4 regions of the Bradyrhizobium sp. USDA 4501 genome follow, and region 1 is predicted to be linked to each of the others. Evidence: predicted binding sites of a transcription regulator. Region 1 holds the regulator's gene; each other region holds the start of a gene.
The links. Region 1 encodes PhoB, which activates phosphate uptake and scavenging genes when phosphate is short. Its sites were predicted from a motif close to TGTCATNNANCTGTCAT; they were not measured.
Positions count from the first base shown of each region.

Region 2: the regulator PhoB is predicted to act here: its motif matches at 3,444-3,460, upstream of ACVWZM_RS38125 (phospholipase C).
Region 3: the regulator PhoB is predicted to act here: its motif matches at 4,824-4,840, upstream of ACVWZM_RS34550 (UDP-2,3-diacylglucosamine diphosphatase).
Region 4: the regulator PhoB is predicted to act here: its motif matches at 5,630-5,646, upstream of ACVWZM_RS43095 (RNA degradosome polyphosphate kinase).

Region 1 is NZ_JBSSEX010000001.1:5,303,074-5,310,420, reverse strand. It holds gene argF (ornithine carbamoyltransferase) at 1-39, opposite strand, end outside; gene ACVWZM_RS24180 (aspartate aminotransferase family protein) at 39-1,247, opposite strand; gene ACVWZM_RS24175 (GcrA family cell cycle regulator) at 1,735-2,247, shown strand; gene phoB (phosphate regulon transcriptional regulator PhoB) at 2,543-3,253, opposite strand; gene phoU (phosphate signaling complex protein PhoU) at 3,399-4,115, opposite strand; gene pstB (phosphate ABC transporter ATP-binding protein PstB) at 4,222-5,040, opposite strand; gene pstA (phosphate ABC transporter permease PstA) at 5,037-5,882, opposite strand; gene pstC (phosphate ABC transporter permease subunit PstC) at 5,887-6,876, opposite strand; gene pstS (phosphate ABC transporter substrate-binding protein PstS) at 7,105-7,347, opposite strand, start outside.
Region 2 is NZ_JBSSEX010000001.1:8,206,895-8,214,241, forward strand. It holds gene ACVWZM_RS38110 (aspartate/glutamate racemase family protein) at 1-719, shown strand, start outside; gene hydA (dihydropyrimidinase) at 719-2,131, shown strand; gene ACVWZM_RS38120 (alpha/beta fold hydrolase) at 2,178-3,062, shown strand; gene ACVWZM_RS38125 (phospholipase C) at 3,537-5,183, shown strand; gene ACVWZM_RS38130 (cytochrome-c peroxidase) at 5,294-6,625, shown strand; partial or broken gene ACVWZM_RS38135 (aldo/keto reductase) at 6,698-7,347, shown strand, end outside.
Region 3 is NZ_JBSSEX010000001.1:7,492,599-7,499,945, forward strand. It holds gene ACVWZM_RS34520 (xanthine dehydrogenase family protein molybdopterin-binding subunit) at 1-1,078, shown strand, start outside; gene ACVWZM_RS34525 (c-type cytochrome) at 1,182-1,628, shown strand; gene ACVWZM_RS34530 (CHRD domain-containing protein) at 1,735-2,157, opposite strand; gene ACVWZM_RS34535 (c-type cytochrome) at 2,324-3,253, shown strand; gene ACVWZM_RS34540 (Lrp/AsnC ligand binding domain-containing protein) at 3,376-3,621, opposite strand; gene thiD (bifunctional hydroxymethylpyrimidine kinase/phosphomethylpyrimidine kinase) at 3,816-4,613, shown strand; gene ACVWZM_RS34550 (UDP-2,3-diacylglucosamine diphosphatase) at 4,864-5,676, shown strand; gene ACVWZM_RS34555 (glycosyltransferase family 4 protein) at 5,673-6,764, shown strand; gene ACVWZM_RS34560 (threonine/serine dehydratase) at 6,821-7,347, shown strand, end outside.
Region 4 is NZ_JBSSEX010000001.1:9,197,526-9,204,872, forward strand. It holds gene rnd (ribonuclease D) at 614-1,762, shown strand; gene ACVWZM_RS43070 (cold-shock protein) at 2,119-2,322, shown strand; gene purN (phosphoribosylglycinamide formyltransferase) at 2,400-3,050, opposite strand; gene purM (phosphoribosylformylglycinamidine cyclo-ligase) at 3,047-4,120, opposite strand; gene ACVWZM_RS43085 (CDP-alcohol phosphatidyltransferase family protein) at 4,281-4,823, shown strand; gene ACVWZM_RS43090 (P-loop NTPase family protein) at 4,911-5,588, shown strand; gene ACVWZM_RS43095 (RNA degradosome polyphosphate kinase) at 5,720-7,347, shown strand, end outside.

The DNA.
Region 1 (7,347 bases):
CTCGTTGATATCGAGGAAGTGACGGACCGGCTTGCTCATTATCCAGCCGCCTTCTTCGGCTGCGCCACCGACAATGTCGCGCAGGCGCGCTCGAGCGCGGTGATCGACTGGTCGATCTCGGACTCGGTCACGATCAGCGGCGCCAGGAACCGCACCACATTGTCGCCTGCGCCGACGGTGAGCAGCTTCTCGCTGCGCAGCGCTGCGATCAGGTCGCCCGACGGCACCACGGCCTTGACGCCGATCAACAGCCCCTCGCCGCGTACCTCCGACAGCACGCCGGGATAGCGGTCGACGACGGAGGCGAGCTTCTGCTTGAGCAGCAGCGACATCTTCTGCACATGCTCGAAGAAGCCGGGTTTCAGCATGACGTCGAGCACGGCATTGGCGGCGGCGACCGCGAGCGGATTGCCGCCGAAGGTCGAGCCGTGCGAGCCGGGCGCCATGCCGGCCGCGGCCTGCGCGGTCGCCAGCACCGCGCCGATCGGGAAACCGCCCCCGAGCGCCTTGGCCAGCGACATCACGTCCGGCGTGACGCCGGTGCGCTTGTAGGCGAACAGCTCGCCGGTTCGGCCCATGCCGGTCTGCACCTCGTCGAAGGCGAGCAGCAGGCCGTGCTCGTCGCACAGCGCGCGCAGTGCCTTGAAGAACGCCTGTGGCGCCGAGCGCACGCCGCCCTCGCCCTGCACCGGCTCGATCAGGATGCCGGCGGTGTGCGGACCGATCGCCTTCTTCACCGCGTCGATGTCGCCATGCGGCACCTGGTCGAAGCCGTCCATCGGCGGGCCGAAGCCTTCGAGATATTTCGCCGAGCCGGTCGCCGCCAGCGTGCCCAGCGTGCGGCCGTGGAAGGCGCCCTCGAAGGTGATGATGCGGTAGCGCTCGCCATGGCCCTTGGAGAAGTGATAGTGGCGGACCAGCTTGATCACGCCCTCCATCGCTTCCGCGCCGGAATTGCAGAAGAACACGAAGTCGGCAAAGCTCTGCTCGCACAGCCGCGCGGCAAGCACCTCGCCGTCCGGGCTCTTGAACAGGTTCGACATGTGCCAGAGCTTGGTCGCCTGTTCCTGCAGCGCCTTGACGAGATGCGGATGCGCGTGCCCGAGCGCGTTGACCGCGACGCCCGAGGTGAAATCGAGATAGCGGTCGCCGTTGGTTGCGATCAGCCAGGCGCCCTCACCGCGCTCGAAACCGAGATCGACCCTGGCGAAGACGGGGAGCAGATGCGACGTGGCAGCGTTGGTCATGGCGATCACTGACGGTTTTTAAGCCGACAATTGCCGCGCGCCTTGACGCCAGCGCAGCAACGGCCAGCTTCGGAAAACAAAACGGCCGCCTTTGCGGGCGGCACGTGGCGGGCATTCTATGCTGCGGTCGGTAAGTGTCAATCGCCACGAAGTGGCCTTCCTGCAATGCGAAACGAGCGCAATCCGGAGCATTCCGGTGCGGTGGAAAAGCCTCATCGCGATGCTTAACTGTGTGGGAACATGTGGACGCACGACCGCGGACTCTTGCGCCAGAGTCACGCCATATTGTAGCGTTTGGCCTGTCGGGTACGACATCTCGTGCGGCGGTACTGGACCCTCTAAGTAGCCTTTGTGTCTCGCGTAAACGTTCGGGCGCAACACCGTGCCCGGCGAGGGCTAAGGGATTCTGGCCGCAGGGATATTTGTCCAGATTGGCTCGCAGCGCCGCTCCAATGATTGGCCGGCGCTACGCGAAGGGAAGAATGCGATGACTGTATTGACCTGGTCCGACGATCGCGTCGAGCAGCTGAAGAAACTCTGGGAGTCCGGCCTGTCGGCCAGCCAGATCGCGGCGGAACTTGGCAATGTGACGCGAAACGCCGTGATCGGCAAAGTGCATCGGCTCGGCCTCTCCGGCCGCGCCAAGGCACCCTCCACGGCCGCGCCGCGGCAGCGCAAGGCCCGCCCCGCCCAGCACATGATGCGGGTGGCGCGCCCGGTCTCGCGCGGCAACACCGCGCTGGCGCACGCCTTCGAGGCCGAGATGGAGCCCGATCCGATCTCCTACGACAATGTGGTGCCGATGAGCCAGCGGCTGTCGCTGCTCGAGCTCAACGAGGCCACCTGTCACTGGCCGGTCGGCGATCCCTCGAGCCCGGAATTCTTCTTCTGCGGCGGCAAAGCGCTCGGCGGCCTGCCCTATTGCGCGCATCACTCGCGCGTCGCCTACCAGCCCGCCGCCGATCGCCGCCGGCCGTCGGCGAAACCGCAGATCAAGTGAGCACTCGGGAAAACGACGGAAGACCTCAAAGACAAATCCCCGCGAAAGCGGGGATTTTTTTGTGTGACGCAGCCCGGATGGAGCCAACGGGGCGCTCGTTCGCGCGACCCGTCGGCTCCATCCGGACTACCGCTACATCACCGGCCTCGTCCCGGCGCAGGCCGGGACCCATAACCACGAATGGGTGTTGTTAGAAAGCCGTCTGGCCGCGTGCCGATTGCGCTGGCCGCGGCGTATGGGTCCCGGCTTGCGCCGGGACGACGCCGTGTTGCGGTTTATGAATGCCGCATGGCCGTTACGGCTGCGGCTCGGCCTTGGCAAAGCGGTCGTCGAGCGCGTAGCCGGCGCCGCGCACGGTGCGGATCGGATCCTGCTCGCGGCCCGGATTGAGCAGCTTGCGCAGGCGGCCGATATGCACGTCGACGGTGCGCTCATCGATGTAGATGTCGCGGCCCCAGACGCTGTCGAGCAATTGCTCGCGGCTGAACACGCGGCCGGGATGCTCGAGGAAGAATTCGAGCAGGCGATACTCGGTCGGCCCGAGATCGATCGGACGGCCCGAGCGCGCCACGCGGCGCTTCTCGCGGTCGAGCTCGATGTCGCCGTAGGTCAGCACGGTCGCAAGCCGCTCCGGGCTGGCGCGGCGCAAGAGGCCCTTCACCCGCGCCAGCAGCTCCGGCACCGAGAACGGCTTGACGATGTAATCGTCGGCGCCGGTGGCAAGCCCGCGCACGCGCTCGCTTTCCTCGCCGCGCGCGGTCAGCATGATGATCGGAAGCTGCTTGGTCTCGGGCCGCGCCCGCAGGCGGCGGCACAGTTCGATGCCGGACAGGCCCGGCAGCATCCAGTCCAGCACCACGAGGTCGGGAACGCGCTCCTTCAGCCTTGTATCCGCATCGTCGCCGCGCCCCACCGTCTCGACATCGTAGCCTTCCGCATCGAGATTGTAGCGCAACAGCGTCGTCAGCGCTTCCTCGTCTTCGACTACCAGAATGCGTGCGCTCATCGGTTTAAGTTCTTTCTCTGTGGTGATCCGTTGCCCAGACGCAAACCGAAACGCTTACTTCCTTGAGCATAGTCCCCGCGGAAACGATTTGTCGCGAGGATCGTCCAGTTTCGCTCTTGCCGGTTCCGTGCTTGCCGATCATGCCTCAGTTGCCCGGCACCGTGGTGGCAAAAGTGGTCATGTCGCCCTTCGGGCGCTTGTCGGTGATCTGCTGGCCCTCGATCATGTAGAACACGGTCTCGGCGATATTGGTGGCGTGATCGCCGATCCGCTCGATGTTCTTGGCGCAGAACATCAGATGGATGCAGAACGAGATGTTGCGCGGATCTTCCATCATGTAGGTGAGCAGTTCGCGGAACAGCGAGGTGCAGATCGCATCGACCTCCTCGTCGCCCTTCCAGACGTTCATCGCCGCCGGCAGGTCGTGGGCGGCATAGGCGTCGAGCACCGACTTGACCTGCGACAGCACGAGGTCGGTCATGTGCTCGAGGCCGCGGATCAACTTCAGCGGCTGGAAATCGCTCTCCAGCGCCGCGACGCGCTTGCCCATGTTCTTGGCGAGGTCGCCGATCCGCTCGAGATCGGTGGCGACGCGCATCGCGCTGACGATCTCACGCAGGTCGATCGCCATCGGCTGGCGGCGCGCGATCGTCAGCACCGCGCGCTCTTCGATGTTGCGCTGCAGATTGTCGATCTCGATGTCGGCGGCGACCACGCGCTTGCCGAGCGCGACGTCGCGACGGATCAGCGCGTCGACCGACTCGGTGATCATCCGTTCGACCAGGCCGCCCATCTCGGCGACCAGGCGGGTCAACTCCTGCAGGTCGCTGTCGAATGCCTTGGCGGTATGTTCAGAAGCCATCGCTTGTCTCCCTCAACCATGATCCCGGGGATCATGGTTTCGTGTCCTGAATTTTAGCATGACCTGATCGGAAAACCGGTTTCCACTTTTCCGGATCATGCGCCGGTCAACCGAACCGGCCGGTGATGTAGTCCTGGGTGCGCCGATCGCTCGGTGAGGTGAAGATCTTGTTGGTGTCGTCGAACTCGATCAGCTCGCCGAGATACATGAAGGCGGTCTTGTCGGAGACGCGCGCCGCCTGCTGCATGTTGTGGGTGACGATCGCGATCGTGTAGTCCTCGGAGAGTTCCTGGATCAGCTCCTCGACCTTGGCGGTCGAGATCGGGTCGAGCGCCGAGCACGGCTCGTCGAACAGGATCACCTCGGGGCGCACCGCCACGGTGCGCGCGATGCACAGGCGCTGCTGCTGGCCGCCGGAGAGCGACAGGCCGGAGGCGTTCAGCTTGTCCTTGACCTCGTTCCACAGCGCGCCGCCGCGCAGCGCCTTCTCGACCCGGTCGTCCATCTCGGACTTCGAGATCTTCTCATAGAGGCGGATGCCGAAGGCGATGTTCTCGTAGATCGTCATCGGGAACGGCGTCGGCTTCTGGAACACCATGCCGACCCGCGCGCGCAGCAAGTTGAGGTCGAGCTTGGGGTCGAGAATGTTGGTCTGGTCCAGCATCAGCTGGCCGACCGCGCGCTGGCCCGGATACAGGTCGTACATCCGGTTGAAGATGCGCAGCAGGGTCGACTTGCCGCAGCCAGACGGGCCGATGAACGCCGTGACGCGGTTGGTGCCGAGCGTCAGGTTGATGTTCTTCAGCGCGTGGTGCTCGCCGTAATAGAAGTTGAGGTTGCGCACCGTGACTTTCGGAGGCGCTTCCGGCAGCGGAACCTGGGGAATGTGGCCTGCGGCAGTCGTGGAGACGGAAAGCTCGGTCATTTTGCGGCCCTTTCGGCACCAAGGATACGCGCGCCGATATTCAACGCGAGCACGGTGAATGTGATGAGCAGCGCGCCGCTCCACGCCAGCTCTTTCCAGTAGGCGTAGGGGCTCTGCACGAAGTTGTTGATGGTCACTGGCAGGTTGGCCATCGTCTTGGTCAGATCCAGGCTGAAGAACTGGTTCGACAGCGCGGTGAACAGCAGCGGCGCGGTCTCGCCGGCGACGCGGGCGGTCGCCAGCAGCACACCGGTGATCAGACCCGATCGCGCGGCACGATAAGCGATCCGCTTGATCACCAGCGAACGCGGCAGGCCGAGCGCGGAGGCGGCCTCGCGCAGCGGATTGGGCACCAAGAGCAGCATGTCCTCGGTGGTGCGCAGCACGACCGGGATCACGATCACCGCGAGCGCAAGGCTGCCTGCGATCGCCGAGAAGCCGCGCATCGGCACCACCACCGCACCATAGATGAACAGGCCGATGATGATCGACGGCGCGCTGAGCAGGATGTCGTTGATGAAGCGGATCACCGAGGTCAGCTTGTCGTGCTTGCCGTATTCGGCGAGGTAGGTGCCGGCGAACAGGCCAAGCGGCGCGCCGATGCCGACGCCGATCACGGTCATGATGACCGAGCCGACGATGGCGTTGAGCAAGCCGCCTTCGGTCGAGCCGGGCGGCGGCGTGTTCTGGGTGAACAGCTGCACGCTGAGGCCGGCAAGGCCGTTATAGAGCAGCGTGATCAGGATCAGCGCCAGCCAGGTGACGCCGAACAGCGCCGCGCCGACACAGAGTGCGCGGATGACGATGTCGCTGCGGCGGCGGGATTTGTAGATCGGGTTCATGGCGTTACTTCCCCGCCTTCTTTTCAAGCCGCATCAGCATCAGCCGCGCGCCGGCGAGCACGAAGAAGGTCAGCACGAACAACAGCAGGCCGAGCAGGATCAGGCCGGACTGGTGCAGGCCGTCGCTCTCGGCGAATTCGCTGGCGATCGCCGCCGAGATCGTGGTGCCCGGCGCGAAGATCGACGACGAGATCCGGAACGAGTTGCCGATGATGAAGGTCACCGCCATGGTCTCGCCGAGGGCGCGGCCGAGCGCCAGCATGATGCCGCCGATCACGCCGACGCGGGTGTAGGGGATCACGACGCTGCGGACGACTTCCCAGGTGGTGCAGCCCATGCCGTAGGCGGCCTCTTTCAGCACCGGCGGCACGGTCTTGAACACGTCGACCGAGATCGCGGTGATGAAGGGCAGCACCATGATCGCAAGGATCAGCGCGGCGTTGAACAGGCTGAGATAGGACGGCGGGCCTGCGAACACCGCGCCCAGCACCGGGACGCCCTCGAAGATCCGGATCATGAAGGGCTGGAACGTGTTGGCCAGGAACGGGCCGAGCACGAAGAAGCCCCACATGCCGTAGATGATCGAGGGGATGCCGGCGAGCAGCTCGATCGCGATGCCGATCGGGCGGCGCAGCATTTGCGGGCAGAGCTCGGTGAGGAACACGGCGATGCCGATGCCGACCGGAATGGCAATCAGCATCGCGATGACCGAGGTGATCAGCGTGCCGTAGATCGGGCCGAGCGCGCCGAGCACCGGTGGATCGGCCGAGGGCGCCCAGCGCTGCGTCCAGAGGAAGGCGAAGCCGTATTCCTTCATCGCCGGCCAGGCGCCGACGATCAGCGACAGGATGATGCCGCCGAGGATCAACAGAACCGAAATCGCCGAGATACGGGTGATCCAATAGAAGGTGAGGTCACCGAGCTTGAAGGCGCTGAGGGCCTTGGCGCGATCGTAAGGTCCCGCGGCTTCCATCACATCGCTCTGAACAGCCATGTCTGCCACGCCAATCCCCTCTTTAGTATGCAAAAGCCACGCAAACCGCTACGCCCCGAAGCGATCTTCACTGACGCATTTGGCCGGGCGCCGTCGTTCCAGCCACGCCCCTGAGGCGCGAACCCCGGCCTCGATCCCGCGCTTGTTGCCGCGGTGATGGAGACCGGGTCTTGGTCGCTCGACCTGTGCCGCGATCGAGTCGGCACAGGCCCTGTCGCAGCGTCGGACTTAGCTCTTGATGTCCGACGACCAGGTCTTCTCGATCAGCTTGACGACCGAGTCCGGCATCGGGATGTAGTCGAGCTCTTCGGCCGCCTTGTCGCCCTTCTCGAAGGCGTACTTGAAGAACTTGAGCGCTTCCTGCGAGGCCGCCTTGTCGGTCGAGTCCTTGTGCATCAGGATGAAGGTCGCCGCGGTGATCGGCCAGGAGGCTTCGCCCGGCTGGTCGGTCAGGATCACGTAGTAGCCGGG
Region 2 (7,347 bases), 2.9 Mb from region 1:
ATCTGCTCCATGCCGCCGGCAGCAAGGCGGCGTCGGCCGGCACCGAGCTCGTGCCGCTCACCGCCGCGCGCGGCGTGCCTTATATCGCCACCCGCGCCGAGGCCCAGATCGGCGGTGCGATCGCGCTGGAGATGCTGGCCGAAGCCGGCCCCGGCGTCGATGCCGCTGTCATCGCGGCGTTCGGCGATCCCGGCCTGTTCGGCGCGCGTGAGCTGTTCGCCTTCCCCGTCGTGGGATTGGCCGAAGCTGCGATGCTCACGGCCTGCATGCTCGGCCGCCGGTTTGGTATCGTCACCTTCGCCGGCGCGCTGGCGCCCTGGTACGAGGAATGCGTCGCCATGCACGGGCTGAGCTCGCGCTGCGCCGGCATTCGCACGCTTGACGGTCATTTCCAGTCGATCTCGGAGGTGCAGGCCGAGAAGGAGGAGCTGCTGGTCGCGCTCGCCAACCGTGCGGTCGATCAGGACAACGCCGACGTCGTCATTCTGTCGGGCGCACCGCTTGCCGGACTCGCGGCAAAAGTCCGCGACCGCATTCCGGTGCCGGTGGTCGATCCGGTCGCGGCGGCGGTGCGGCAGGCGGAGACGCTCGCCGTGCTCAAGCCGCGCAAGGCGGTGGCCGGCACCTTCCGCCGTCCCGATCCGAAGCCGACGCGCGGGCTGGCCGAGCCACTCGCCGCAATCATCGAACACCGCTCACCGAAGGAGGGAACAAACTGATGTCCTTCGACACCATTATCCGCGGCGGCATCGTGGTGACCGCGGCCGACACCTTCGCCTGCGACGTCGGTATCCGCGGCGGCAAGATCACGGCGCTCGGCCATGATCTCGGCGATGCAGCCACGATCATCGACGCCACCGACCGCCTGGTGCTGCCCGGCGGCATCGACAGCCATGTCCACTTCGCCCAGCCGTCCGGCGACGGCATCGCAATGGCCGACGGTTTTGCCAGCGGCACGCGATCGGCGGCCTTCGGCGGCAACACCACCGTGCTGCCGTTCTGTCTGCAGGAGAAGGGCCAGACCCTGCGCGAGGCGCTGAAGCATTACCATTCGCTGGCCGAAGGCGAGTGCCATGTCGACGTCGCCTTCCATCTCATCCTCACCGATCCGACCGAGCATGTGCTGGGCCAGGAGCTGCCGGCCCTGGTCGAGGACGGCTACACCTCGCTCAAGGTCTTCATGACCTATGAGGGCCTCGCGCTGTCGGACCGGGAGTTGCTCGAGACCATGTCGGTCGCGCGCGAGACGGGCGCCATGCTGATGGTGCATGCGGAGAATTTCGACGCCATCCGCTTCCTGACCGACCAGCTCGAACGGACCGGTAACACCGCGCCGCGCTTCCATGCGACCTCGCGGCCGATCCCGGTCGAGCGCGAGGCCACCCATCGCGCGATCTCGCTGTCCGAGCTCGTCGACGTGCCGATCATGATCGTGCATGTCTCGAACCGCGAGGCGATGGACGAAATCCGGCGCGCGCAGCAAAGGGGCTTGCGGGTCATGGGCGAGACCTGTCCGCAATACCTCATGCTGACCGAAAAGGATCTCGATCAGCTCAACATGGAAGGCGCAAAATACGTCTGCTCGCCCCCGCCGCGCGACGTCGCCAGCCAGCAGGCCTGCTGGGAAGGTCTGCAGCAGAAGGTGTTTTCGGTGTTCTCGTCGGACCATTGTCCGTTCCGTTACGACGACCCGCAGGGCAAGCTTGCGCCGAAGGGACGTACCAGCTTCCGCTGGGTGCCAAACGGAATCCCGGGCGTGGCGACGCGGCTGCCGATCCTGTTCTCCGAAGGCGTGGTGAAGGGGCGGATCGACCTCAACAGCTTCGTCGCCTTCAGCGCCACCAACCATGCCAAGATCTACGGCCTCTATCCGCGCAAGGGTACAATCGCGGTCGGCTCGGATGCCGACATCGCGCTGTGGGACCCGAAGCGCAAGGTGACGATCCGTCACGAGTTGATCCACGACGGCGCGGACTACACGCCCTATGAGGGGCTCGAGGTCACGGGCTGGCCGGTGCTGACCATGGTGCGCGGCAAGGTCGTCGTCGATAACGGTACGCTCATTGGCGGCAAGGACCACGGCACCTATCTGCCCCGCGCCAAGCCGCCGAAGGCCGCGACCATTCCGTAACGCGACCAAATCCGTAACAAGCAAAGAGAGAAGGCAGGAGATCAACATGCCCTATGCTGTGACAGACGACGGAGTGCGGCTCTATTTTGAGGAGACCGGATCGGGGCATCCGGTGATCCTGGTTCACGAGTTCGCCGGCGACTTGCGCAGCTACGAGCCGCAGATGCGGCACTTCGGCAAGCGCTTCCGGACCATCGCCTACAATGCGCGCGGCTTTCCGCCGTCGGATGTGCCGGAGCAGGTCTCGTCCTATTCGCAGGCGCGTGCCGCCGACGATATCCTGGCGGTGCTCGATCATATCGGCGCGCCGAAGGCGCATATCGTCGGTCTGTCGATGGGCGGCTTTGCGACGCTGCATTTCGGATTGCGTCACCCTGATCGGGCGCTGTCGCTATGCATCGGTGGCTGCGGCTACGGCGCCGAGCTCGATAAGCGCGAGACGTTTCGCGCCGAGGCCGACGTGATCGCGGGCATGATCCGCAAGGAGGGCATGCCGACCTTCGCCGAGCGCTACGCCTACGGGCCGACCCGCGTGCAGTACGAGAACAAGGACCCGCGCGGCCATGCCGAGTTCAAGGCCATGCTGGCCGAGCATTCGGCGGTGGGATCGGCCAACACCCAGCAGGGCGTACAGAAGGAGCGCCCTTCGCTCTACACGCTGGTCGACGAGATGAAGCGGATCAAGGTGCCGACGCTGATCATCACCGGCGACGAGGATTGGCCTTGCCTGCTGCCGGGCATCCTGATGAAGCAGAGCATCCCGTCGGCCGCGCTCGCGGTGATGCCGAACTGCGGCCACGCCATCAACATCGAGGAGCCCGACGAATACAACCGGGTCGTCGGCGAATTCCTGGCGCAGGTCGAGAGCGGCCGCTGGCCGCAGCGCGATCCGCGCGCGGTCAGTGCTTCGATCACTGGAATGAAGGGGTAGGCTTCACGCCGAGTTGAATCGCGGCCTTCATCCGCCACCAGACCAAGCATCCGCGCTTTTCGGGACACATCCCCGGAAGGCGCGGATTTTTTTCGGGCGTGAGCAAGCCGCGACAGCCGGCGGTGCACAACCTGTTCGCATGATTGCTGACTGCTGCAGTCATCTCCAACGCGATCCGTTCAATTCCATGTCTTGTGACCGAAACCGCGTCCACAGATAGCCGATCGCGTGAGACGGAAGAGGAGGGCGTCTGTCATGCGCGCAAAGATTGGTCCCCCGATATCTGCAACCGATGCGGACATGAGCGCGCATCATCGTTCGTCGCATTCATTCGACCGACACAGCGCTGTCATCGGTGGTGGATAACTTGTCGCAGGTCGACGTCATAAATCCTTAAAAATAAAAAGGGGCACTACGGTGAAAACCAAATTTCTTTCGACGGTCGGAGTCTGTCTGGTTGCTGCCGCTGCGGTGATGTGCAGCGCCGCCGCTCAGGACGACAACAAGGGCAATAACGGCCACGATCATCATCCGCACGACATCCACACCCAAACGCCGATCAAGCATCTCGTCGTCATCTTCAACGAGAACCGCTCGTTCGATCACTACTTCGCAACCTACCCGGTTGCGACCAACCCGACCGGCTCGATTCCGTTCACGGCGAAGCCGCATACGCCGAAGGTCAACAATCTCGCCAGCGCCAATCTGTTGACCAATAACCCGAACACCAATCCGGCCAACGGCACCGGCGCAACCAATCCGTTCCGCCTCGACCGCACCCAGGCCAACACCAAGTCGCAGAACCACGCCTACACGCCCGAGCAGCAGGCAGTCGACAACGGCAAGGAAGACCTGTTTCCGAAATTCACCGGTCGCGGCACCGCCGGCGGCGTCGGCGCGTTCGGTACCAACGGGCAGGTGATGGGCTATTTCGACGGCAACACCGTCACCGCGTTCTGGAATTATGCCCAGAACTTCGCGATGAGCGACAACAGCTGGACCGACACCTTTGGTCCGTCGACGCCCGGCGCGCTCGAGGTGATCTCCGGCCAGACCAACGGCGCGCAGAACATCGTCGGCTCATCATCTTCGATCGCCGACGGCCAGGGCGGCCTGACGCTGATCGGTGATACCGACCCAGCCTACGATGCCTGCTCTAGCACGACCAGCCAGGTCCTGATGACCAGCAAGAACATCGGCGACCTGCTCAATGCCGAGCAGATTAGCTGGGGCAGCTTCATGGGCGGCTTCGACCTGACGCTCAAGAACAGCAACGGCACCACCAACTGCGGCCGCAGCACGTTCTCGAGCAACGTCAACGGCACCGTCGTGGACTACATCCCGCACCACGCCTGGTTCCAGTACTACAAGTCGACCGCCAACCCGAGCCATGCGCGGCCGAGCTCGGTGAATGCGGTCGGACACACCTATGTGCCCGGCAGCAAGACGCTCGATCCGGCCAATCACGCCTACGATCTCGAGGACTTCTATGCTTCGGTGAAGGCCGGCAACTTCCCGGCCGTCTCCTACATCAAGATGCCGGCCTATCAGGACGGTCATCCCGGCAACTCCGATCCGCTCGATGAGCAGGCCGGCAATGTCGAGCTGATCAACTTCCTGCAGAAGCAGAAGGAGTGGGGCGAGACCGCCGTCATCATCACCTATGACGACTCCGACGGCTGGTACGACCACCAGTACCTTGCACCGATCAGCGCCTCGTATGATCCCACCGCCGACCAGGTCAACGGTCCCGGCCAGTGCGGTCGCGGTATCGGCAGGCAGACGCCGCCGAACGGCCTCAACGGCCAGCCGGTAAACGGCCGCTGCGGTCCCGGTACGCGTGTCCCGTTCCTGGTGATCTCGCCCTTCGCCAAGCGGAATTACGTCAGCCACACCCGCATCTCGCAGGCCTCCGTCGTTCGCTTCATCGAGGACAACTGGCTGCACGGCCAGCGTCTCAGCGGCGGCTCGTTCGACGACAGCGTCGAATCGATCGCCGACATGTTCGACTTCGAGCGCGGCCACGGCCAGGACCACGAGTACCGGCAGGACACGCTGTTTCTCGATCCGACCGCCGGCACCGTCATCGTCAGCGCGCCGGACGATCACCATCACCACTAACGCCCTTCGGTTCTGATCCAATCAGAACCGAGGCTCTGCCCTTGACGCGTTCTGCTCGCGCGAACTGGTCTCCAGTTCGCGCGAAAACGCTTAACGACACTGGATCTGATATGAATGGCCGCACCTTGTGGCTTCTCGGCGCCGGCCTGCTGTGCATGGCCGGCGCCGTTGCGGCCGTCGAGACGCAGGGACTTCCGGGGACCAATCCGAACCCGGTGCAGCTCAGGCGTCCGCCTGTTGCTCCGCTGTCCGCCATGGCGCAGCTCGGCCAGAAGATTTTTTTCGACGCGTCGCTGTCCTCGTCGGGCGCATTGTCATGCGCGTCCTGTCACAGTCCGGACCACGCTTACGGGCCACCCAATGATGGGCCGGTGATGCTCGGCGGGCCCGCGCAATCCCGGCAAGGGACACGCGCCGTGCCGGGCCTGACCTATCTCGAGCGGCAGCCGAATTTCAGCATCGGGCCGGAAAAGGACGAAGACGACAATGTCGTCGACTTCGCGCAACTGGCCGCGCTCGGCCAGCAGGCTCCGCGCGCCAAGAAGGTCGCGACCGGGACTGCCGCGTCGGCGGTCAACATCGTGCCGCAGGGCGGACTGTTCTGGGACGGCCGCGCCGATACGCTGCAGGACCAGGCGATCTTCCCGCTGCTTGATCCCAACGAGATGGACGGCGGCAGCACCGAAATCGTGGCGCAGAAGCTGCGCCAGGCAAGCTACGCGCCGCGCTTCGCCGAGCTGTTCGGCGCCGGTGTCTTCGACAATACGCGGCTGCTGGTCGCGGAGGCGATGTTTGCCGTCGCGCGCTATCAGGTTGAGGAGCCGAGCTTCCATCCCTACACCAGCAAGTTCGACTACTGGCTGGAGGGCAGGGCGCGATTGAACGAGAGCGAATTGCGCGGCCTGCAATTGTTCAACGATCCGGACAAGGCCAATTGCGGCGGCTGCCATACGTCGCAGCCCACCCGGGACGGTCTGCCGCCGCTGTTCACCGATCACCAATATGAGGCGCTCGGTGCGCCGCGCAACGCCGCGCTCGCCGGCAACCGCGATCCCGACCATTTCGATCTCGGGGTCTGCGGTCCCTACCGCACCGACATTGCCGAGCAGACGCAATATTGCGGGATGTTTCTGACGCCGACCTTGCGCAACGCGGCAACGCGTCGCGTGTTCTTTCACAATGGCGTCTTCATCAGCCTCGAGCAGGTGCTCGACTTCTATAACTTCCGCGATACCAATCCGGAGAAGGTCTTTCCGCGCGGCGCCGACGGCACGGTGCGCAAGTACGATGACCTGCCGGAAAAATATCATGGCAATGTCGACGTCAGCGATCCGCCGTTCGAGCGCCATCTCGGCGACACGCCGGCGATGACGGCGCAGGACGAGGCCGACATTATCGCCTTCCTGAAGACGCTAACCGACGGCTACCAGCCGGAGCGGTGAGACGTCGCGACGTTCCATCGCGGAACCGAACCGCGAGTTGGCAGGGCTTCGTCATGCGCGCATAATGGGCGCATGAATGTCGTCGAAGGCAACGGTGCCAGAATCGCGGGCTCGGCACATGGGAGCTGCGCGGGCGGACCTGCGCACGCATCGTCGAGCAGGCGTTGCGGCTCGGCTATCGCCACATCGACACCGCCCAGATCTATGACAATGAGCGCGAAGTCGGCGAGGGGCTGCGTGCCTCCGGCATCAAGCGCGACGACGTGTTCGTCACCACCAAGGTCTGGACCACGCATTTCATGGCCAAGGATCTCGAGCGGTCGGCGAAGGAGAGCCTGGCGCGGCTGCGCTCGACCGAGGTCGATCTGTTGCTGCTGCACTGGCCCAATGCACAGGTGCCGCTTGCCGAGACGCTCGGCGCGCTGGCGCGGGTCAGGCAGGCGGGCCTGGCGCGGCATATCGGCGTCTCCAACTTCAAAGTGGCGCTGATCAAGGAGGCGGTGGCGGCATGTCCCGAACCGCTCGCCTGCGACCAGGTCGAGTACCATCCTTATCTCGACCAGGCCGATGTGATCGAGGCCTGTCGACGCCACGGCATGGCGTTCGTTGCCTACAGCCCGATCGCGAAGGGACGGGTCAAGGGCGACCGCGCGCTCGCGCGGATCGGCGACCGCTATCGCAAGACCGCGGCCCAGGTCAGCCTGCGCTGGCTGGTGCAGCAG
Region 3 (7,347 bases), 2.2 Mb from region 1:
CGCGACCGGCAAGGTCTACGACTCCGGCGACTTCGTCGCGCATATGAAGCGCGCGATGGAGATTGCCAACTGGAAGGAATTTCCGAAGCGCGCCAAGGCCGCCAGGAAGGAGGGCCTGGTGCGGGGCATCGGCATGGCAAGCTATGTCGAGGTCTGCGGCACGATGGGCGAGGAGACCGCCAATGTGGCGCTCGATCCCAACGGCGACATCTCGATCCTGATCGGCACGCAGTCGAGCGGGCAGGGCCACCAGACCGCCTATGCGCAGATCGTCGCCGAGCAGTTCGGCGTGCCGCCCGAGCGCGTCCATGTGCTGCAGGGCGATACCGACAAGATCGCGACCGGCCTCGGCACCGGCGGCTCGGCATCGATTCCGTCCGGCGGCGTCAGCGTGCAGCGGGCGACGCATGATCTCGGCAACAAGCTGAAGGAGCTCGCGGCGCAGGCGCTGGAAGCCGGCGCCGGCGACCTCGAATTCGCCGACGGCCGCATCCGCATCGCCGGCACAGACCGCTCGATCAGCTTTGCCGATCTCGCCAAACGTCCGGGCGGCGATACGTCGAAGATGAATGCCAGCGCGACCTTCGCCAGCGCCGACGGCACCTATCCGAACGGCACCCATCTCGCCGAGGTCGAGATCGATCCCTCAACCGGCATCATCAAGATCGTCAGCTACGTCATCGTCGACGATTTCGGCGTCACGCTCAATCCGCTGATGCTGGCGGGCCAGGTTCACGGCGGCGCGATGCAGGGCATCGGGCAGGCGCTGATGGAGCAGGCGGTGTACAGCCCGACCGACGGCCAGCTCGTCACCGGCACGTTCATGGACTATGCGCTGCCGCGCGCCTCCGACGGGCCGTCCTTCGTGTTCGAGACCCATAACGTGCCCTGCACGACCAACCCAATGGGCGTGAAGGGCGCGGGCGAGGCCGGCGCGATCGGCTCGTGCCCGGCGGTCGTCAACGCGATCGTCGAGGGGCTGCATCGCGAGTACAAGATCGACCACATCGACATGCCTGCCACGCCGGAACGGGTCTGGATCGCGATCCGCGAGGCGCAGCGCCGCCATAATCTCTGATAAATTGTCGCAGGCGGAATGAAGATTCCGCCTGCGGTGTTTTGCAAACCAGGCCGGCCGCAGATCGCGGACCGGGACAGAGCGGAATTGAGGGGTTTTGCCGATGAAGCGGATTGTCGTCGTTGCTGCGGTGCTGGCGTTCGGTGCCGGTGCAGTCGTTGCACAGCAGGATCAAGTCAAGAAGACCCAGGCCATGATGAAGGACAATGGCAAGAATGCGGGTGCGCTGTCGGCGATCATCAAGGGCGAAAAGCCCTACGACCAGGCGACCGTCAATGCCGCGCTGGCCCAGTTCGAGGATACCGCCAAGCAGCTTCCGACGCTGTTTCCCGAGAGCATGAAAGGCGTCAAGCTGGAAGGCGATTACGCCCCTTCGCCGAAAATCTGGGAAGACAAGGCGGGCTTCGCGCAGCAGTCCGCGAGCTTCGCGAAGGTCGTCACCGATGCCAAGGGCAAGATCAAGGACGTCGATACGCTGAAGGCCGAGCTGGGCGTGATCGGCAAGCAGTGCGGCGGCTGCCACGAGACCTATCGCGTCAAGAAGGGCTGATCGCCATTCCATCAACGAAAAGGGCGGACGCTTTAGGGCGTCCGCCCTTTTTTGTGTCGGCCGTTTCTTGTTGGCGTTGCGTCGCGAACGACTACTTCGTCACTTGTTATTTGGTCACCTGGCCGCGGATCTCGCCGCCCGGATTGGCGGCAGTGTGAACGTTGACATAGTACTTGCCGGCGAGCAGATCGGCGGCCTGCGCGTCGGTCAGCGTGGCGCTGCCTTCGACCGGGCTCGACGTCGCGTTCGGGATCGCGACTGCGACACCGGAATTCTTGCCGGCCTCGGCGGGGCCGTGGAAATGCGCGGCGGTGGCCGGACCCGAGAGGCCGGAATAGGTCAGCTTCCAGCTCAGCTTCTTGCTGGCGGCATCGTAGTCGATGTCGGCGGTGCCGGTGGCGGTGCTGGTATTCGGCGGCACTTCGCTCTTGCTGTCCAGCTTCGCCGTGAACTTCTCGGCAAAGGCAGGACCGGCGAAGGCGATGGCGGCGCCGAGCGTCAGCGTGGCAAGCAAGGTCTTGTTCGACATGGTTCTCTCCCCTTTGACGTCACAGGATGGTTGCAATCTTCAAACAGCAGTTTTTCGGATTTATTCCCCAAATGGATCGTGGGTGCGGCAAATTTGATGCGAGCATGTCCGGCTGGTTGCCATCATACTGGTCCATGAATTGACGCGACCAATGACGGATCGGTGAATGCTGCGACGAATTTTCCTCCTGGCGATTCTGGCCGGCGCAATCGGCTTTGGCGTGTTCTGGTGGCTGACGATCCCCACGACCGTTGCCGCCGACGCGCTGCCTGCCTATCAGCCTGACCTGGCCAACGGCCTCACAACGTTCAATGCCGGGGGATGTTCCTCCTGCCATGCCGTGCCGAAGCAGGACGACCGCACGAAGCTCGGCGGCGGGCTCGCGATCCCCTCGCCATTTGGCACCTTCTACGCGCCGAACATCTCGTCCGACCCGAACGACGGCATCGGCCGCTGGAGCGAGGCCGATTTCGTCACCGCGGTCATGAAGGGCACCTCGCCATCGGGCGCGCACTATTTCCCGGCGTTTCCGTATCCGTCCTATCAGCACGCCAGGGTCAGCGATGTGCGCGACCTGTTCGCCTACCTGAAGACCTTGCCGCCGGTCGCCGGCAAGGTGCGCGACCATGATTTGCCGTTTCCGTTGAACATCAGGCGCAATGTCGGGGTCTGGAAATTCCTGTTCATGAACGGCAAGCCGTTCATCGCGGATGCAAGCCGCTCGGCGCATTGGTACCGCGGCGCCTATCTCGTCAACAGCTTCGGCCATTGCGCCGAGTGCCACAGCCCGCGCAACGTCCTCGGCGGCATCGTCACTGCGCAGCGCTTCGCCGGTGGTCCGAATCCGGAGGGCGAAGGCTGGGTGCCCAACATCACGCCGAGGGGGATCTCGGACTGGAGTGTGAAGGATATCGCCTATTTTCTCGAGAGCGGCCAGATGCCGGACGGCGATAGCGCCGGTGGGTCGATGGTGCGCGTGATCCGCAACACCTCGCAACTGTCGTCGTCCGACCGCGACGCGATCGCCGAGTACATCAAGTCGCTGCCGCCGGTCGAGGGACCGCCGAAGCCGGTCAAGAAGGAGAAGGAATCGTAAAGCGGGATGGGTTTGGTTGAATCGGCTCGCCGCAGTTTCGGTTCACCTCTCCCAAGGGAGAGGTGAACTTTCGACGCCGTTCAAGCTCGACCTAAATCTCATCATGCTCTCGCGGGCGCGTCCTACTTCGCGCCGAACGCCTTGAAGGTGATGATCGTGAGGGTGTCCTGGATGCCCGGGATCACCTGAACCTTTTCGTTGATGAAATGGCCGATGTCGGTGTCGTGGTCGACGTAGAACTTGACCAGGAGGTCGTAATTGCCCGCGGTGGAATAGATCTCGGACGCAATCTCGGCCTCCGCCAGTGCGTTGGCGACGGTGTAGGACTGGCCGAGCTTGCATTTGATCTGGACGAAGAAAGGAACCATCAAAGTCGTCTCCGGGGATTTCCGCGACTATAGGCCCAAAACGGGCGGCCAAGGCAAGGGGCGAGGCAGGGGGGCAAGGTGAGGCCAACTTGCGGTAAAGTCAGGCTAACTTGCTGCCGATCGGCGGCCGGGCTAGGACAGGCCATGGTCTTGTTCGTGATGGTCTCACTCGTATCAACCGCCGGTGCTGCAAGATGACGCCGGTCGCGCTCACCATTGCCGGCTCGGACTCCTCGGGCGGGGCGGGCATCCAGGCCGACCTCAAGAGCTTTGCCGCGCTCGGGGTCTATGGCGCCTCCGCGATCACGGCGCTGACCGCGCAGAACACCATGGGGGTCAGCGGCATCCATCCGGTGCCCGCGTCATTCGTCACCGCCCAGATCGATGCGGTGTTCTCCGACCTCGAGGTCGGCGCGGTCAAGATCGGCATGGTGGCGCAGGCCGACACGATCGCTGCGATCGCCGATGGGCTGAGGCGCTGGGCGCCGCGCCATGTCGTGCTCGATCCGGTGATGGTCGCTACCTCCGGTGATCGGCTGCTTGCCGCCGAGGCGGTCGATGCGCTGAAGGTCCTGCTGTTTCCGCTGGCCTCGCTGATCACGCCGAACCTGCCGGAAGTGGCGGCGCTCTTGAACGAGCCGGTTGCCTCAAGCGAGGCCGACGTCGAGCGACAAGGCAAGCGATTGCTGGCGATGGGATGTCGCGCGGTGCTGGTCAAGGGCGGCCATGGGCACGGCGCCGAGAGCATCGACTATCTGATCGACGCCGAGCACAGCATCGCGCTGGCTGCGCCGCGGATTGCGACCGCCAATACGCATGGCACCGGCTGCTCGCTGTCCTCGGCAATCGCAGCAGGGCTCGCGAAGGGCGAGAGCATGGAGACCTCCGTGCGCAACGCCAAGGCCTGGATCACGCAGGCGATCGCCGAAGCCGATCGCTTCGCCGTCGGCCACGGCCATGGGCCGGTGCATCACTTCCACGGATATTACTGACGCTCTTGTAGCCCGGATTGCGCTTCGCTCCATCCGGGCTACGCATTCGATCGCTTCGCTGTTCCATCGCGCTGTGCAGGCAACACAACGCCTCTTCCCCACAGCCGCGACCGCCGATGTCGCCAGATTGTCGCACGCTGCTGTTATCCGCAGAGAAGCGGCGTACTGCTGATTCTCGTCAACTGTTTGTGGGCCTTGGGTCGCGGGGATCGTCATCGCCTTGTCACAGGAATCCGTTAGGTGCACAGGCATGGGAAGTGACTCCTTGAGTGAAGAAAGTCCCGAGCGGCACTTTCGCACTTTGTTTATCTCCGATGTCCATCTCGGAGCCCGCGGTTCGCAAGCCGACCGCCTGCTCGACTTCCTCCGTTCTCACGATGCCGACACGATCTACCTCGTTGGTGATATCGTCGACGGCTGGGCGCTGAAGTCGAACTGGTACTGGCCGCAGACCCATAACGATTTCGTGCAGAAGATGCTGCGCAAGGCGCGCAAGGGCGCCAAGGTGATCTACGTCCCGGGCAACCACGACGAGTTCCTGCGCAAATATTACGGCACGCATTTCGGCGGCATCGACGTGGTGGAGAACACCGTTCACACCGGCGCCGACGGCAAGCGCTACCTCGTGATCCACGGCGACATCTTCGATCTCGTGGTGCAGAACGCGCGCTGGCTCGCCCATCTCGGCGACAAGGCCTACGACTTCGCGATCCAGATGAATCGCTTCGTCAACTTCTTCCGCAAGATGTTCGGCGTGCCGTACTGGTCGCTGTCGCAATGGGCCAAGCTGAAGGTCAAGAAGGCGGTGAACTATATCGGCGCGTTCGAGGCGACGCTCGCCGGCGAGGCGCGGCGCCACGGCTGCGACGGCGTGATCTGCGGCCACATCCACTACGCGACGATTCATGACGAGCACGGCATCCGCTACATGAATTGCGGCGACTGGGTGGAGAGCTGCACCGCGCTCGCCGAGCACGAGGACGGCCATTTCGAGATCATCACCTGGACCGACCCGGTGCGCCGGATCGCGCCGGTTCCGCGAGTGACGGCACGCGCTGCATGACGCATATCTTGGTCGCGACCGATGCGTGGCATCCCCAGGTCAACGGGGTTGTCCGCACGCTGACCATGATGGCACAGGCGGCGAAATCGCTCGGCGTCGAGGTGAGCTTCCTGACGCCGGACGAGTTCCGCACCTTCGCGATGCCGAGCTATCGCGATCTCCGGCTGGCGCTGCCCTACCGGGCCAAGGTCGCAAGTCTGATCGAGGCGGCGAGGCCCGACAGCATCCATATCGCGACCGAGGGCCCGATCGGGCTTGCGGTGCGCCGCTATTGCCGCAAGCGCGGCCTGCCGTTCACGACGAGCTTCCATACCCGCTTCCCCGAATACGTCTCGGCGCGGACGCCTGTCCCGGAAGCCTGGGTGTGGCGCGCATTGCGCTGGTTCCACCGGCCGAGCCGGGCGGTGATGGCGGCGACCCCGGCGCTGGCGGCCGAGTTGCGTCAGCGCGGCTTCCGCAACGTGGTGCTGTGGTCGCGCGGCGTCGATACCTCACTGTTCCATCCGCGCGACGTCGATCTCTGCCTGCCGCAGCCGGTCTATCTCAGCGTCGGCCGGGTGGCGGTGGAGAAGAATCTCGAGGCCTTCCTCGATCTCGATCTGCCGGGAACCAAGGTCGTGGTCGGCGACGGCCCGGCGCGGGCGGCGCTGGATCGGAAATATCCGGACGCCGTGTTCCTCGGTGCTCGTCATGGGGAAGAATTGGCTGAGATCTACGCCGCGGCCGATGTGTTCGTTTTCCCGAGCCGTACCGATACGTTTGGTCTGGTGCTGCTTGAAGCATTGGCGAGCGGCCTGCCGGTTGCCGCTTTTCCGGTCACCGGTCCCCGCGACGTGATCGGCGCGGCGCCGGTCGGCGTGCTCGACGAAGATCTGCGCCATGCCTGCCTGGAGGCGCTCAGCATCCCGCGGCAGGCCTGCGTCCACTTTGCCGCGCTCCACACCTGGCAGGCGTCGGCCCGGGTGTTCATCGATCGCTGCATGAACGTCCGCCCCGCGCCGCCGGACGGCGAGGGGGAGGCGCTCGAATTTGGTGCCGAAGAGCACCCTTTCGCCGTCCTGCCGACACCTCAGCCAAACTCGCACTAGTTGGGTCACGCTAAAGCGTCTTGCCCGCCAGCCCGGCGCCGCGATACAAATCGCGAATGACGGACACCGTTCTCAATCCACCCGTCGCTGCCGCGGACATCGATGCCGCCGCGAGGGTGGTCGCGCCGTTCGCGGTGCGCACGCCGCTCCTGACCTTCCCCGTTCTCAACGAACGCGTCGGCAGCAAGGTTTTCCTCAAGCCCGAAATGCTGCAGCGGACCGGATCGTTCAAGTTTCGCGGCGCCTTCAACAAGCTCGCCTCGATCCCGCAGGACAAGCGAAGCGGCGGCGTCGTCGCGTTCTCCTCGGGCAACCACGCCCAGGGCGTCGCCGCGGCGGCCAAGATCCTCAACATGCAGGCGACCATCGTGATGCCTGCGGACTCGCCGATCACCAAGCGTGAGCGCACCAAATCCTATGGCGCCGAAGTCGTGCTCTACGACCGCGATCGCGACGACCGCGAGGCGATCGCCAACGGCATTGCCGGCAAGCGCGGCGCGACCTTGGTGCGCCCCTACGACGATCCCTTCGTGATCGCGGGCCAGGGCACCGCCGGCCGCGAGATCGCCGAGGACATGGCTGC
Region 4 (7,347 bases), 3.9 Mb from region 1:
ACGGCGCAAGCTCCCGCAGCGGCGCGCCCCCACTACGACTGTCATCGTCCGCGAAAGCGGGCGATCCAGTACGCCGCCGCCTCTCGGTTCGAGCACAACTGTCTCTGGAATACTGGGCGGATTCAACCGGTCGAGCCGGGCGATCAAAGCTGCAAGTGGGGACGCAATGACGGCGCGGTGCGCCTCGTCACCATGACGGGTCGGTTGCAGAAGTCCGCAAATGTCACAGCCCCAAGCGTGGCGACGCATGACTTCGGAATAATGGAAAAATATCGCTGATTTGCCCGACGTGTCAAGTTGCCGTGTCGAACACCGCTAGCTGTCGGCTCCTTTGCATGGGGTTGTTTTCGATATTTTGGTCGTGTGTCCCGGCGCCAGCGGGCTATCGCCTGTGGCGCTCAGCCCCCGTTCGTCAAGCCGGGCGGTGACACCGAAGATGGCGGACGACCGACGAACTGCCGGCACGACCGGGCCAAAAACACCCTCGAATCACGCCCAATCAATTCAAAAACGGCCCGTCCCTCACCCCGCGCAGGGCCAAAATCCCTGCAAGACCCTTGACATAGCTGCCCTTTCGGCAGAACGCGTGTGGTCAAGCCGTTATGGACACTTCATGGATTTGATTAGCACGACCTCCGACCTCGCCGCCGCCTGCGACCGGCTCGCCAAACACAAGGTCATCACTGTCGACACCGAGTTCCTGCGGGAGACGACCTACTATCCGCTGCTCTGCGTCGTGCAGATGGCGAGCGCGGACGAAGCCGTCGTGGTCGACGCGCTGGCACCCGGCATCGACCTCAAGCCGTTCTTCGACCTGATGTCGAACGAGGCCGTGCTCAAGGTATTCCACGCCGCGCGGCAGGACATCGAAATCGTCTGGCACCTGTCCGGCACGATCCCGCATCCGATCTTCGACACCCAGGTCGCCGCCATGGTGCTCGGCTATGGCGACAGCATCGCCTACGACCAGCTCGTCGACCGCGTCACCGGCCACCGCCCCGACAAGACCCATCGCTTCACCGACTGGTCGCGCCGGCCGCTGACCGACGAGCAGCTCCACTACGCCGTCTCCGACGTGACGCATCTGCGCGAAGTGTTCGCAGCCCTCGATGCCGATCTGAAGAAGCGCGACCGTAGTGACTGGGTCAGCGAGGAGATGGAGGTCCTGACCTCGCCGAAGACCTACGACTTCCATCCCGAGCGCGCCTGGGAGCGGCTCAAGACCCGCGTCCGCAAGCCGCGCGAGCTCGCGGTGCTGATCGAGGTCGCGGCCTGGCGCGAGCAGGAGGCGCAGAGCCGCGACGTGCCGCGCTCGCGCGTGCTCAAGGACGATGCGGTCGGCGATATCGCCACCCATGCGCCGACCTCGCTGGAGAAGCTCGGCAATCTGCGCTCGCTGCCGAAGGGCTTTGAGCGCTCGAAATGGGGCGCTGACATCATTGCCGCCGTGCAGCGCGGGCTCGCCCGCGACCAGGCCATGCTGCCCAAGCTGGAGAAGCCGAGAAACAATTCCAACGGCGCGGCGACCGTCGAGCTGTTGAAGGTGCTGCTGCGCATGACCTCAGAGCGCCACGGCGTCGCCAGCAAGGTGATCGCCACCGTCGACGACCTCGAGCAGATCGCGGCCAGCGATCAGGCCGAGGTCGGCGCCCTGCACGGCTGGCGCCGCGAACTGTTCGGCGAGGCCGCGCTCAAGCTCAAGCACGGCCAGCTTGCGCTGGCGATCGACAAGGGCCGCGTGGTGCGGGTGGACCGGGGTTAGCGCGTCCGCCTGGTGCCCGCCAGGTTCCACCGGCAGTCGGCCAGTGGCCGAACGCGTTGCCCCGGAGTTCGACCGGCACAGGCTGAGGTTGCGTCACGCAAAACCACCGCGCTTGCTAAGGCGCAATTTTCGTGTTGCAATCCGTTCACAATCGGATTTGCGGCCGTTCGACTGTGCGTTTCGCGACGTTGATATCCAAGGCTTCGATGTACAGGGCCTCGAGAGGCGAAACTTCGGACTTGAAGACTTTGGATCTGACGACCCGGGAAGTGAACAGACAGCGCAAAGTCCGCTTGTGGCGTGGCACGTGGAAAACGTGGCCGCGTCTTTTTTATGTCTAAACTGGGAGAGAGACGATGCCGAAGGGTACCGTCAAATGGTTCAACCCGACCAAAGGTTACGGGTTCATCAAGCCAGCCGTCGGCGACAAGGACGTGTTCGTCCACATCTCGGCGGTCGAGCGCGCGGGCCTCAGCACATTGAACGAGAACCAGTCCGTCGAGTACGAGCTGGTGGAGAACCGCGGCAAGGCGTCGGCAGAGAACCTCAAGGTTCACTGAACGCCGCTGCCAGCGGAATTCATCCTGATGCCTCCCCCGGCCGCATCACCCCGGGGGATGTCTCCTGCAACCGCGCGCTAAGGCGCCGGCGCGATCAGGGTATGGTCGGTTGCGCCGCTGCCCAGGGTCTTGCAGAGATCGCCTTCGAGCTTGAGCCGGCCGCTTGCCAGCAGCCGCAGCGCCTCCGGATAGATGCGATGCTCGATGGTGATCACGCGCGCGGCGAGCGTCTCGGCCGTGTCGTCGTCAGCGACCGTGACCGCGCCCTGCATCACGATCGGTCCGGCGTCGGTCTCCGGGATCACGAAATGCACCGTCGCTCCGGACAGCTTGACCCCTGCACGCAACGCCTGGCCGTGCGGATCGAGACCCGGAAAGCAAGGCAGCAGCGAGGGATGGATGTTGAGCATCCGTCCGTACCAGTGCCGCGCGAACTCGGCGGTGAACAGCCGCATGAAGCCGCCGAGGCAGATCAACTCGACCTGCCTGTCGTCGAGCGCCCGCTGCAGCACGGCCTCGAACCCGGCGCGGTCCTTGCCGAACGGCTTGCTCTCGATGACGATGGTCGCAATGCCGCTGGCGGCCGCCTTCTCGAGCCCGGCGGCATCGGCGCGGTTCGAGATCACGGCCACGATCTCGGCCGGGAAATCCGCAGCCTTCGCAGCCTCGATCAGCGCGGCCATGTTGGAGCCGCGGCCGGAGATCAGGATGGCGACGCGGCGCTTCATCGCGAGAGATCGAGATGACCGTTATAGACCACGCGATGCTCGCCTTTGGCCTCGATCACCTCGCCGAGCAGTGTCACCGTCTCGCCGCCGGCGGTGAACGCCTCGGTCACGGCGTCGACCGCATCAGCCTTGACGATCGCGATCATGCCGATGCCGCAGTTGAAGGTGCGCAGCAGCTCGAGCTCGGCGATGCCGCCCTGCTCGGCCAGCCATTTGAACACCGGCAGCACCGGCAGCCGCGCCAGATCGATGCCGACGCCGAGATGCTTCGGCAGCACGCGCGGAATGTTGTCGGTGAAGCCGCCGCCGGTGATGTGGGCGAGCCCCTTCACCGCGCCGGTGTCGCGGATCGCGCGCAGGCAGGATTTCACATAGAGCCTGGTCGGCGTCAGCAGCGCTGCGCCAAGCGTCATGACCGGCGCGAACGGCGCCGGCGCGTCATAGGCAACGCCGGACTGCTCGACGATCTTGCGCACCAGCGAATAGCCGTTGGAGTGCACGCCGGAGGAAGCCAGCCCGATCACGGCATCGCCCGCCGCGATATCCGCGGTCGGCAGCAGCGTGCCGCGCTCGGCTGCGCCGACCGCAAAGCCGCCGAGGTCGTAATCGCCATCCTTGTAGAGGCCGGGCATCTCGGCGGTTTCGCCGCCGATCAGCGCGCAGCCGGATTCGCGGCAACCCTCGGCGATACCAGCGACGATCTGCGCGGTGGCCTCCGGGTGCAGCTTGCCGCAGGCGAAATAGTCGAGGAAGAACAGCGGTTCCGCGCCCTGCACGACGAGGTCGTTGACCGACATCGCGACCAGATCGATGCCGATGCCGGCATGAATGCCGGTCTCGATCGCGATCTTCAGCTTGGTGCCGACGCCATCGGTCGCGGCCACCAGGACCGGATCCTTGAAGCCGGCGGCCTTGAGGTCGAACAGCCCGCCGAAACCACCGATCTCGGCGTCCGCGCCAGGCCGCGCGGTGGCCCGCACCATCGGCTTGATCAGATCGACCAGTCGATTGCCGGCGTCGATATCGACACCCGAATCCGCGTAAGTGAGCCCGTTTTTGCGCTCGGTCATGCCCAATTCCAGATGATCAGGGGCTGGTTACGAGGAATTCCGCCCCCGCGCAATGGCTCGCGGCGCTGCTGCCGCGATACTATGTAGATAACACAAGGCGGCTGCGCAAAAGAGCCGGATATCGAGTAAAATCAGGCTTCTAGCCGGGAAGCGATCCAAGTTGAGCATTCCGAACATCATCACCCTCGGCCGCATCATCCTGGTGCCGGTGATCGTCTGGGCCATCGTGTCCAGCCAGATGGAGATTGCGTTCGCGATCTTCGTGATCGCCGGCGTCTCGGACGCGGTCGACGGTTTCCTCGCCAAGCGCTTCAACATGACGAGCGAGCTCGGCGCCCTGCTCGATCCGCTCGCCGACAAGGCGCTCCTGGTGTCGATCTATGTCGCGCTCGGAATCTGGGGCGCGGTGCCGCGCTGGATCGTGATTCTCGTGGTGTCACGCGACATCATGATCGTCTCCGCCGTGATTGTGTCATGGTTGTTCGACAAGCCAGTCGAGATGAAGCCGCTGATGGTGTCGAAGCTGAACACGGTGGCGCAGGTCGCGTTCGCAGCGCTGGTGCTGGCCTCGCTCGGCTTCGGCTTTCAGCCGCACCCTTACGACCTGATCCTGATGGGCCTGGTCACGATCTTTACTTTGGGTTCGGTGTCCCTCTATCTCGTGGAGTGGGTGCGGCACATGAGCACGATCGAAGCTCGGTAGGCGGGATCCGGAAAAGTGGAAGCCGGTTTTCCCGCGACAAACGCAACGCGTTTACGCATAGCTAGATAAAGTGGTTTGGAGACCTGCGTGGCCAGTAGCGTTCAACCTCGTCAATTGGCCTTGGCCCTGCCGCACGAGGAGAAGCTGACCCGCGACGATTTCCTTGAGGGCCCTGCCAATGAGGCGGCGCTGGCGCTGATCGACGGCTGGCCGGACTGGCCAAACCGAATCATGCTGCTGGTCGGGCCTGACGGCTCCGGCAAAAGCCACCTCGCCGCGATCTGGGCCGAGAGCGCCGGCGCGCGCTCGACCGCGGCGCATGCGCTGACCGCCGACACGGTGCCGACCGCGCTTGCGACCGGTGCGCTCGTCGTCGAAGACCTGAGGCCGGCGGATTTCGACGAGCGCGCGATGTTTCATCTTTTAAATCTGGCGCGCCAGGACGATGCCTACGTGCTGATCACGGCGCGCATTCCGCCCTCGGCGTTCGAGATCGAATTGCGCGACCTGCGGTCGCGGCTCCGCGCGGTGCCGACCGTGACGCTGCTGCCGCCGGACGACCAGCTGTTCCGCGGCCTGATCGTCAAGTTCTGCGCCGACCGCCAGATGAGCGTGGACGAACCGCTGGTCAGCTATCTGAGCAACCGGATCGAGCGTTCCTACGTTGCCGTCCGGCAGGCGGTCGAGCTCCTGGATACCGAGGCACTCCGGCTCGGCCGTCCCGTCACGCGGGCGCTGGCGGCGGAGCTGTTGCGCGACGCCTGATCCATCCCGCGGCTTGACGGCGCAGGCGAGCGGAACATCAATGTCATCGAAACGTCATCGCAATATCACATGGTCTCTGCGGCTCTCGGCTACACCGCCCCGGCCCCTGCCCTGAATTGGACCAGCACTTTATGGACTCGGCACAAGCTACTGAAATCAAAGAAAAAGAGGCGGAGTTTCCCGCCATTCCCGCAATCGCGACCAGCCCCGAACGCTTCATCAACCGGGAGCTCTCCTGGCTGCACTTCAACCGGCGGGTGCTCGAGGAATCGGTCAATCTCGGCCATCCCGTGCTGGAGCGGGTCCGCTTCCTGTCGATTTCGGCGAATAACCTCGACGAGTTCTTCATGGTCCGTGTCGCCGGCATCAAGGCGCAGGTCCGCGAGGGCATTACCGAGCGCAGCCCGGACGGCCTGCTGCCGGCCGATCAGCTCGTGATGATCAACAAGACCGTCTCGCAGCTCGCCTCCGACCAGCAGGCGATCTGGAGCGACCTGCGGGATATCCTGGCCAAGGTCGGCATCCAGCTGGTCGACGGCCGCGACGTCACCAAGTCCGAGCGCAGCTGGATCGAGGATCACTTCCTCCACAGCATCTTCCCGCTGCTGACGCCGCTGGCGATCGACCCGGCGCATCCCTTCCCGTTCATCCCGAATCTCGGATTCACGGTGGCGCTGCAATTGTCGCGGATCTCCGACGGCAAGGCGATGAACGCGCTGATCCGCATGCCCGGCAAGATCGACCGCTTCATCCGCATCCCCTCCACCAAGGAAGGCGCGCCGGCGCGGCTGATCACGCTGGAGCAGGCCACCGGTCTCTTCATCGGCCGCCTGTTCCCCGGCTACACCGTCAAGGGCCAAGGCGCATTCCGCATCATCAGAGACTCCGAACTCGAAATCGAGGAAGAGGCCGAAGACCTCGTTCGCCTGTTCGAGACCGCGCTCAAGCGGCGACGCCGCGGGTCGGTGATCCGGCTCGAGATCGAGGCCACGATGCCAGAGGAGCTGCGCATCTTCGTGCAGCACGCCTTGTCGGCCGCAGACGACGAAGTGATCCTGGTCGACGGCGTGCTGGCGATGAACGAGCTGTCGCAGCTCACCCGCCTCAATCGCCCCGACCTCGAATTCCCGCCCTATGTGCCGCGCCACCCCGAGCGGGTGCGCGATCATGGCGGCGATATCTTCGCCGCCATCCGCCAGAAGGACCTCGTGGTCCATCACCCCTACGAATCCTTCGACGTCGTGGTGCAGTTCCTGCAGCAGGCGGCACGCGATCCCGACGTGGTCGCGATCAAGCAGACGCTCTATCGCACCTCGAACAATTCGCCGATCGTGCGCGCGCTGGCGGAAGCCGCCGAGGCCGGCAAGTCGGTGACCGCGCTGATCGAGCTGAAGGCGCGCTTCGACGAGGAAGCCAATATCCGCTGGGCCCGCGACCTCGAACGCGCCGGCGTGCAGGTGGTCTACGGCTTCATCGAATTGAAGACGCATGCCAAGCTGTCGATGGTGGTGCGCCGCGAGGGCGGCAATCTCACGACCTATGTGCACACCGGCACCGGCAACTATCACCCGGTCACCGCGCGCATCTACACCGACCTCTCCTACTTCACTTCGGATCCGATCATCGGCCGCGACGTCGCGCGGGTCTTCAACTACATCACCGGCTATGCCGAGCCGAGCGACATCGAGAAGATGGCGGTGTCGCCGCTGACGCTGCGCAAGCGGATCATCGAGCACATCCACGGCGAGATCGCCCACGT